Regions from separate parts of the Paenibacillus sp. FSL R7-0198 genome, predicted to be linked through region 2. Evidence: riboswitches for the same ligand, from Rfam matches in the RefSeq annotation. Region 2 holds a riboswitch; the other holds the start of a gene.

Region 1 (4,431 bases), 2.2 Mb from region 2:
TACGACCATATGGCAGCTCAGATTATACAGAACTACACTATTGAGAAACCTGTCGTTTCATATATTCGTCATAATGAGAATCTGACGTATCATGTCGTCGATGAAGCAAGCGGGCAGAAGTATCTGCTACGTATCCATCAAGCCGCATATGCAAGTATGACAGGCATTCAGCATACGCTTCCTGCGCTGGAGGCAGAGATGAACCTGCTTCATGAGTTAAATGCAACGACGGCATTGCGCGTGCAGCATCCGGTACGGAATGTATCGGGAGACTGGGTCACGGTATGGAAAAGTGAAGCGGGTAAAGAAATCTGCTGTACAGTACTGGAGTGGATTGAGGGAAGGGACATCCAGCAGGGAGAACGCCTGACAACAGAGCAGATCTATGATCTGGGGGCACAACTGCAGATGCTTCATCAATATGGGCGTGAGCAGAATCAGACAGATCGAACAAAGGTGCGGCCGGCATATGGCAACATCCATGAGAACTTGGTCATGCTAGGGCAGCTGGAGGAAGGCGTCCGACTTGGGATTTTTACAACGGAAGACTTCGATCTGCTTCGTGAGACGTTTGAGAACATTAATGAACAGTTAGAAACATACCCGCAGCACGCAGGGACATGGGGGATCATTCATGGGGATATTACTCGCAACAATCTGCTGATAACGGATCAGGGGATATCCATGATTGATTTTTGTCTACACGGTTATGGTTATTATCTTTTTGATGCCGGAGGGGCAGCACTTATGTTTAATCGGGAGGAACGTGACATATTCTTATCCGGTTATACCCAACAGATCGCGCCACTGACGGATCGTGATATCCGATTAATGGAAGGGTTCATGTTGATCTTTACACTGGGTTATTATGCCTTTCAGATGGCGAATGAGTCGAGGCACGAATGGATGAAAGATCGCATGCCGAAGCTATGCAGCAAGTATTGCAGACCTTATGTACAGAACAAGAGTATCTTCTACGAATTGTGAATTATAATCCAGATGTGCAGACTCGGATGGGTTAGTGAGCAGTGTGGATCAAAGATTATGGTTGCCTGAATACCCGAACGGTTTCATGGACAATATCATAAATAATAGTAAGCACATCATTGATTGAAGTAGAACGAAATGAGCTGTTTAAAAGATCTTTTTAACGTATTAATGTAATGAAAGCTGACAAAATATTCTGGTTTTCATCGGTTCAATCGAAAATGAAGGAAATACATCCAAAGAAATCGTCAAGTTTGTTGACACTGATCTTCCGGTCGATTAATCTTAATGAAGAAGAAATTAATGACTTCCATGACTGTTCTGACATAAGCTCAGAATGGTTCCATATAGCGGATGATAACGAGCGGGAGAGATCTGGATTAGCCGAGCAAAATGGCTAGTGCTCAGGCACCGAAGGAGCAAGCTGCTGCGCACCCGGCGCAGTGGTTAATCTCTCAGGTAAATGTACCATCGTTGGACGCAACTCTGGAGAGTGCGCGAACTGCGCCACCCAAGGGGTATATGATCAGTCAGACCGGTGAACTTGTCTGTAATCGCAGGCAATGCACCTTGTCGTGAGACACTGCTGATCGTGAAACTCTCAGGTATCGAGGACAGAGAGAGGGCCTGAGGCCTTCTTCTGTCCTTTTTTGATGTCATCATTCAGTAAATAAGGAACAATATGGATTAGATTCTGGATGTAAATGACGAATACAATTGGAGGGTTATAAAGTGCGATTTAAAGATGTTTTCTCAATTATTGGTCCGTCCATGACAGGGCCTTCAAGTTCACATACAGCTGGAGCGGCAAGGCTGGGAAGAATCGCTCGTCAGTGGCTGGGATGTACGCCAGAACGTGCCCGGCTGACGTTATACGGTTCATTCGCTGACACCTATCAGGGGCACGGAACAGATCTGGCACTGATCGGCGGTCTTTTGGACTATGTCACAGACGATCCACGTATCCCGGATGCAGAGCAATACGCAGAGGAAGCAGGCATGGAGGTTGAGTTTTATACAAGTGGCCTGCCTGCTCCTCATCCGAATACGGTCAAAATTGAGTTGTGGCATGGAGAACGTGCCTGCTCCTTAATCGGTGCATCCATTGGTGGTGGCAGTGTATCGGTGCATGCGATGAATGATTTTCGTGTTCAGATTAGTGGTGAGTTTCCAACACTCGTTCTGCGACATGCAGACAAGGCAGGGGTGCTTGCATCGGTAACGTCCACGATCAGTTCATCCGGGGTTAACATCGGCTATATGCAGGTGGACCGGAAAGCCCGTGATGGCGAAGCACTTACCGCGATGGAAATGGATGGTGTGCCTAATCCTGATATGCTCAAGCGTCTAAGGGAGCTGGACCATGTGTTAGACATTCGTGTCATTGATTTGAAGAGAGGAGTTGATTCGGATGCGATTTAAACATTTACACGAACTGAATACGATCTGTACAGCGGAATCCAAAACCATTGCTCAGCTGATGATCGAGGAGCAGGTTCAGGAGACCAATACACCGGAAGCGGATGTTGTGAAGCAGATGTCTGAATATTATCAGGTGATGAAGGAAGCGGTACGCAAAGGGTTAACGGAAGATACAACATCACGCAGTGGGTTAACCGGTGGGGACGGGAAAAAAATGGCCGAGTACATTCGCAAGGGTGAGACTTGTTCAGGAGATGCTTCCGCACTTGCCATGGCGTATGCCCTGTGTGTATCTGAAGTGAATGCCTCCATGGGTCGGATCGTGGCAACACCAACAGCTGGTTCCTGTGGCATTATCCCGGGTGTGTTTATCAGTTCACAAGAGCGGTTTGGCTGGACGGACGAACATTTGGTGAACGGGTTGTTCTGTGCGGGAGCGATTGGTTATGTTATTGCCAACAATTCATTTATCTCCGGTGCCGAAGGTGGCTGCCAGGCGGAAGTGGGTTCAGCTATCGGCATGGCTGCGGGTGCCATGGTTGAACTGCGTGGAGGTACACCGGAACAGGTAGTTCATGCCGTTGGTTTGGCGTTAAAAAATACACTGGGCCTGATCTGCGATCCGGTTGCAGGCCTCGTTGAAATTCCTTGCATCGTCCGTAATGGACTGGGTGCGGTTACGGCGCTGGCTGCGGCTGACATGGCCCTGGCCGGAGTGCGTAGCGCCATTCCGTCAGACGAAGTCATCGACGTCATGCTGGAAGTAGGCAGCGCGATGCCGAGCCGCCATCGGGAGACAGCCCAGGGCGGGTTGGCCCAGACACCAACCGGCCGCAAAATGATGCAGAAGTTGGCTAAACCAAAGGCAAAGCGTGCAGAGCCTGAGCAGGAGTCTCCTGCTGAAAATGACGTAGAACCTAAGGCATAAATAGGATTGATATGAATTAAATCTAACACTAACTCGTGATACCATGAGCCTTGATTATTAGAGGTGAAGAAGAGTTCCTTACATGATACGAAAAGCCGATACATACCTTCCTGGTGAAGAGATGTATCGGCTTTTTTTTGTCTTTTTCCAACGAAGAAAAACAAAAAACATTGACGACATATATATCGTATTGATATATTAACTATTGTCATATATCAATACGATATATATGAGAGCGAAACAAAATTAAAGGAGATGGATAGAATGAAAGGAATTTTCCAGACGAGTCTACTGTTTTTGAAAAACGGAGCCACCATTGTAGGTTTAATTACGGCCGTGCTGTTCCAGGTTTTTTTTAACATCATCTGGCTTAGTGGATATGATCAGGTTAATGAGAGAATGACTGAGCTAGCTGTCACCATCGTGAATGAAGATGGGGTAGCGGCTGAACCGGTAGCCGAGTCTTTGGCGGCAGGTCTTAATTTCGAGATCAAACCATCTGAATCGATGCAAGAAGCACGACAGATGTTAACGGATCGGGATGTGTACATGATTATTGAGATTCCATCAGGTTTCATGCAGCAGGCAGAAGACTTGTCGAAGCCGATTGCAGTTAAGTATGTGATGAACGAATCAAACGTGGCTACCGTGAAAAGTGTGATGCAGAACGTAGCCGCACAAGTTACAGCGACGTTGAACCGTGAAGTACAAGAGAATGGCATTCGCGGAGTGCTGAATCAGTCCGGTATGACTGCTGATCAGTCCGATGCGCTTGCGGTAGGGTTGTCTTCACGCGTGGAGGCAGAGGTGGAGCGACTGAATCCTGTTGATAATTTTGCTTTCTCCATGGTACCGATGTTGATTGTAACGGCTACGTTTACCGGAGCGATGTTGCTTGGCATGAATCTGCAAAAAGTGTCTGGTGAACTGAGTGGAAGGGCAGGGAAATGGGAGCGTTTCTGGGCCCGCAACATCGTTAATCTTGGTGCTGCATTTATTGTTTCGCTCGTTGGATCGGGGATGATGCATGTTATGGGGGTATCGTCAGCAGACGGTTGGTTCATGTTATGGCTGTTCCAGTTGCTGGTCACCAT
Region 2 (4,431 bases):
CCGCCGAGTGAAGCGGCGATGCCGAGGGGCTGCGCATCACCTACAACGATGTCAGCACCCAGCTTGCCTGGGGCTTCCAGCAGACCCAGCGATAGCGGGTTGGCACTTACAACGAGCAGGCCCTTGTGCGCATGCACGAGGTCGGCAGCCTGCTTCACATTTTCCACAGCACCAAAGAAGTTCGGACTCTGGATCATGACAGCAGCGGTATCGTCCGATATGGCGGCTTGCAGAGCATCCCAGTCAGTTACTCCATCCTTATAACCAATCTCGACAATCTCCAGACTTAATCCGTGCGCATATGCCTGCAATACCTGACGGGCTTCCGGATGAACGGTACGGGATACGATGAGCTGTTTGCGACGAGTTGCCGCTGCGGCCAGATTACCTGCTTCTGCAAAGGCAGTTGCGCCGTCATACATACTGGCATTGGCTACAGCCATACCGGTTAATTCACAGATGTAGGATTGAAATTCGAAAATGGCCTGTAGTTCACCTTGGCTGATCTCAGGCTGATAAGGTGTGTAGGCGGTGTAGAACTCGGAACGGGAAATGACATGATTGATAACGGAAGGAACATGATGATCGTATATGCCTGCGCCGAGGAAGCTGGCGTGTGTTTCGAAATTGGCGTTGGCACCAGCTTGTTTGGACATGTGACGTGTCAGCGCATATTCATCAAGTTTGGAGGATACGGGCAGCTCGCCCTGATAACGAATCTCCTGCGGAATGTCCTGAAACAGTTCCTCCAGCGTATCCACACCGATGGTTGCGAGCATGGCGCTCTGATCTTGCTCGGTCATGGGAATGTAACGGTGCTTGCTCATGCTTGATCAGCTCCTTGAGTAGGTGTCTTTGACGTACGTGTCCGTTTATGAAAAGGGGTCTTCACAACCTCGGCTTTTAGTTTCTTGCCGCGGATCTCAATCTCAAGCGGGGTTCCCAGCGCAGCGTATTTACTGTCGATGAGAGCAAGCCCCAGATTACGCTTCAATGTAGGTGATTGCGTGCCTGTTGTTACTTCACCAATCTGTACGCCTTCGGCGTAAATCGGATAGTGGGGGCGGGGAATACCACGCTCCAGCACTTCGATGCCGACCAATTTGCGGGCAGGCCCGTCATTTTTTTGCTGTAACAAGGCTTCGTATCCGATAAAAGGTCCGGCATTCAGCTTCACAAACATGCCTACGCCAGCTTCGAGCGGAGAGATGGTTGCCGACAATTCCTGTCCATACAGGGGGAGCCTTGCTTCAAAGCGCAGTGTATCCCGGGCACCAAGTCCGGTTGGTACGAGTCCGTGACCTTCTCCGGCTTGCATTAATCCATTCCAGACCACAGCGGCCTGATCTGCAGGTACATATAGTTCAAAGCCGTCCTCACCGGTATAACCTGTACGGGACAACAGTAATTTAACGCCGCATACCTCTGCCTGCTGTACAAAACGGAAAGGCTCAATCGAGGATATATCCGTATCTGTAACTTTCCCGATAATGTCTACAGCCAGTGGACCTTGCAAGGCGAGCAGCGCCGTCTGCTCCGAATCGTTGGTCATGCTTACGCCAGGGATCAGGTGCTCTTGCAGCCACGCCCAATCCTTGTCGATGTTAGAGGCGTTAACAACGAGCATGTAATGCTGATCTTCCAGCTTATACACGAGCAGATCATCCACCACACCGCCATCTGGGTAACACATCAGGGTGTACTGGGCTTGACCGGGAATCAGCGTGGTCACATCATTGGTCGTCATTTGTTGCAAAAAAACTTCAGCCTGCTCACCCTGTACTGTGAATTCGCCCATATGGGATACATCAAACAGTCCAGCACGCTCACGCACCGCTTCATGTTCTTTCTGGATTCCGCTAAATTGCACTGGAAGCTCCCAGCCTCCAAAATCAATGCACCGTACGCCTTCGTATTGCTGATACAGTGGGAAGAGTGGTGTTCTAAGCAAATCGGACATCAAATCACCTCGTCATGGGCCGTCAACCGGCCGGATATACAATCGTGGATCAATGAACCAGGGTATTTTTACATTTTTCAGCAGAGATTTTTCGTAGATAAGTATGGTAAGGCAGCTATGACAGCGCCGTTCTACATCCTGTTTTTCGTTTTTTGGGAAAAAGGAAAAGGACAGGCCAAAGAATCGGCATGCCAAGTAGCACGCTGTATTCTAAGGCTCTGTCCCTTGTACCTGAGAGTTACCCCGCTGCCTTGTGCAGCAGGTTTCCCCTTGGGTGATCATAACGCCCGCTCAGGGCGAATAGATGCTCTCCAGAGTTGCGTCCCGTAAAAGTCCTTTTGCCTGAGAGATTCACCCCCGCTTATCGGTGGTTTACTCCTTCGGCGTTACCTCATGTACATCCCGAATCGGGTGTCACGGGTAATCTCTCCCTTTACATTCATCCGCGGGTATAACATAGTCCAATAAACACATTTACTCCTCTCATTAAAACGTGAATCCACTACCGATGTCAAGAACGATGTCATATATCATAACTAAAAAACCGAATATTTAATTTATCTTAAATGTTATTGTTCGTGTATTTAAAAAGACTGCGCTTACTATTCTAATATTCACCAGTATATGAAGAAAGAGTGTAATCGGGTTACAGGATTTAGAGGTGATCAATAAATAAATTGTGAGGTATCTTGACATTTGAATCAAAAATATCATACGCTATGTTCTGGGAAAAAGGTTAAGGTCAAAGAACGCATGCACTCATTTAATGAAAAGCGAGGCGGATATCGATGAGCGAATTGAAAAGTGATTTCCTGTACAGTGAAGAGCACGAATGGGTGCAAACCGTAGGGGAGGATACTGTACGTATTGGCATTACCGAGTTCGCGCAGCATCAGCTGGGTGACATTGTGTTTGTGGAATTGCCTGACCTTGAAACCAATGTAAAAGCAGAGGACAGCATTGGAACGATCGAATCGGTCAAAACGGTTTCGGACTTGTTTTCTCCCGTCACTGGTTCAATTATTGCAGTGAATGATTCGTTGCAGGACTCCCCTGAACTTGTCAACAGCTCTCCATACGAGGAAGGCTGGATGATTGAAATCCGTGTTGAGGGAGATCTGACAGCAGCATTGTCTACATTGATGAATGCAGACGCGTATCGTAAACATACGGAAGAATAGTATCAACGAACTTGTACTTATTAACATACATTTTATAAACAAAATGAGATCTGCTTCATATTGTTTCGACCTGTGTGAGCCTGAGGCTTGCACAGGTTTTTTGTGCTTTCCGAGAATGGTTTCCAATGCGGATTGAAGCAGATTGTGGATGTGAATCGCCTGATTAGACCAAGCTATAGGTTAGAAATTGATTTTGGAAATGATAAAAGTCATAGGCAAGAAAAGCCTTGTGTACCAATGGGTTCAGCCATTATGCATCAATTAAAACGATTACATAACCTAATGTTGTCATCATTGTTCATGACGAAAGTACGCTTTCATTTCATTGAACAGGAGAGCATTCTCGCTTAGGATTACAGCAGGGGAGAAATGATACCCCTTTCATAAATCATAATGACTTGATCCAAGGAGGATAATACAATGAGTAATTTGGACCAATCGTCCAATTCCAAAGGTGGGCTACGGGTAGGTGTTCAGCGTTTTGGCCGATTCCTGAGTGGTATGGTCATGCCGAATATGGGAGCGTTTATTGCCTGGGGATTAATTACGGCTCTGTTCATTCCAACAGGCTGGTTCCCTAACGAGACGCTTGCGCAGCTAGTCGATCCGATGATCAAATATTTGCTGCCACTGTTAATTGGTTACACCGGGGGTACGATGGTGCATGGTCAGCGTGGTGGTGTCGTGGGTGCCATTATGACCATCGGGGTCATCGTGGGTAGTGATATCCCGATGTTCCTAGGTGCCATGATTGCCGGACCACTGGCAGCATGGATCATCAAAAAGTTTGATAAATCGATCGAAGGTAAAGTTAGAGCCGGATTTGAAATGCTGGTTAACAACTTTTCAGCCGGTATTATTGGCGGGATCTTGGGGATTTTTGCGCTACTGGGCATCGGGCCTGCTGTAGAAGCAATTAGCAAAGTATTATCTGCCGGGGTACAAGGCTTAATGAATCTTGGTTTGCTGCCGCTGGTCAACCTAATCATTGAACCAGGTAAAGTATTGTTCCTGAACAATGCAATCAACCACGGGATTCTGACACCAATTGCAACAGATCAAGCGAGAGAGTTAGGGCAATCCGTATTATACATGCTTGAATCGAACCCGGGTCCGGGACTTGGTATCTTGCTTGCTTACTGTTTCTTCGGACGCGGAATGGCCAAATCTTCTGCACCAGGTGCCGTTATCATTCATTTCTTCGGGGGAATTCATGAGATCTACTTCCCTTACATTTTGATGAGACCGATTCTGATTCTTGCCGCAATTGCGGGTGGCGTCGCAGGTACA

What was found. Region 2 has a riboswitch for glycine ahead of gcvT (glycine cleavage system aminomethyltransferase GcvT). Riboswitches for the same ligand answer to the same signal wherever they lie in the genome.
Region 1: linked by a shared signal. The riboswitch ahead of sdaAB (L-serine ammonia-lyase, iron-sulfur-dependent subunit beta) and the one ahead of gcvT (glycine cleavage system aminomethyltransferase GcvT) in region 2 are both predicted to bind glycine.

Annotation. Positions count from the first base shown of each region.
Region 1 is NZ_JBBOCB010000001.1:4,203,827-4,208,257, forward strand. It holds gene MKY87_RS18335 (phosphotransferase enzyme family protein) at 1-987, shown strand, start outside; glycine riboswitch at 1,343-1,467, shown strand; glycine riboswitch at 1,472-1,607, shown strand; gene sdaAB (L-serine ammonia-lyase, iron-sulfur-dependent subunit beta) at 1,720-2,409, shown strand; gene sdaAA (L-serine ammonia-lyase, iron-sulfur-dependent, subunit alpha) at 2,399-3,337, shown strand; gene MKY87_RS18350 (YhgE/Pip domain-containing protein) at 3,602-4,431, shown strand, end outside.
Region 2 is NZ_JBBOCB010000001.1:2,039,890-2,044,320, reverse strand. It holds gene gcvPA (aminomethyl-transferring glycine dehydrogenase subunit GcvPA) at 1-827, opposite strand, end outside; gene gcvT (glycine cleavage system aminomethyltransferase GcvT) at 824-1,960, opposite strand; glycine riboswitch at 2,177-2,277, opposite strand; glycine riboswitch at 2,281-2,403, opposite strand; gene gcvH (glycine cleavage system protein GcvH) at 2,749-3,141, shown strand; gene MKY87_RS08715 (PTS mannitol transporter subunit IICB) at 3,562-4,431, shown strand, end outside.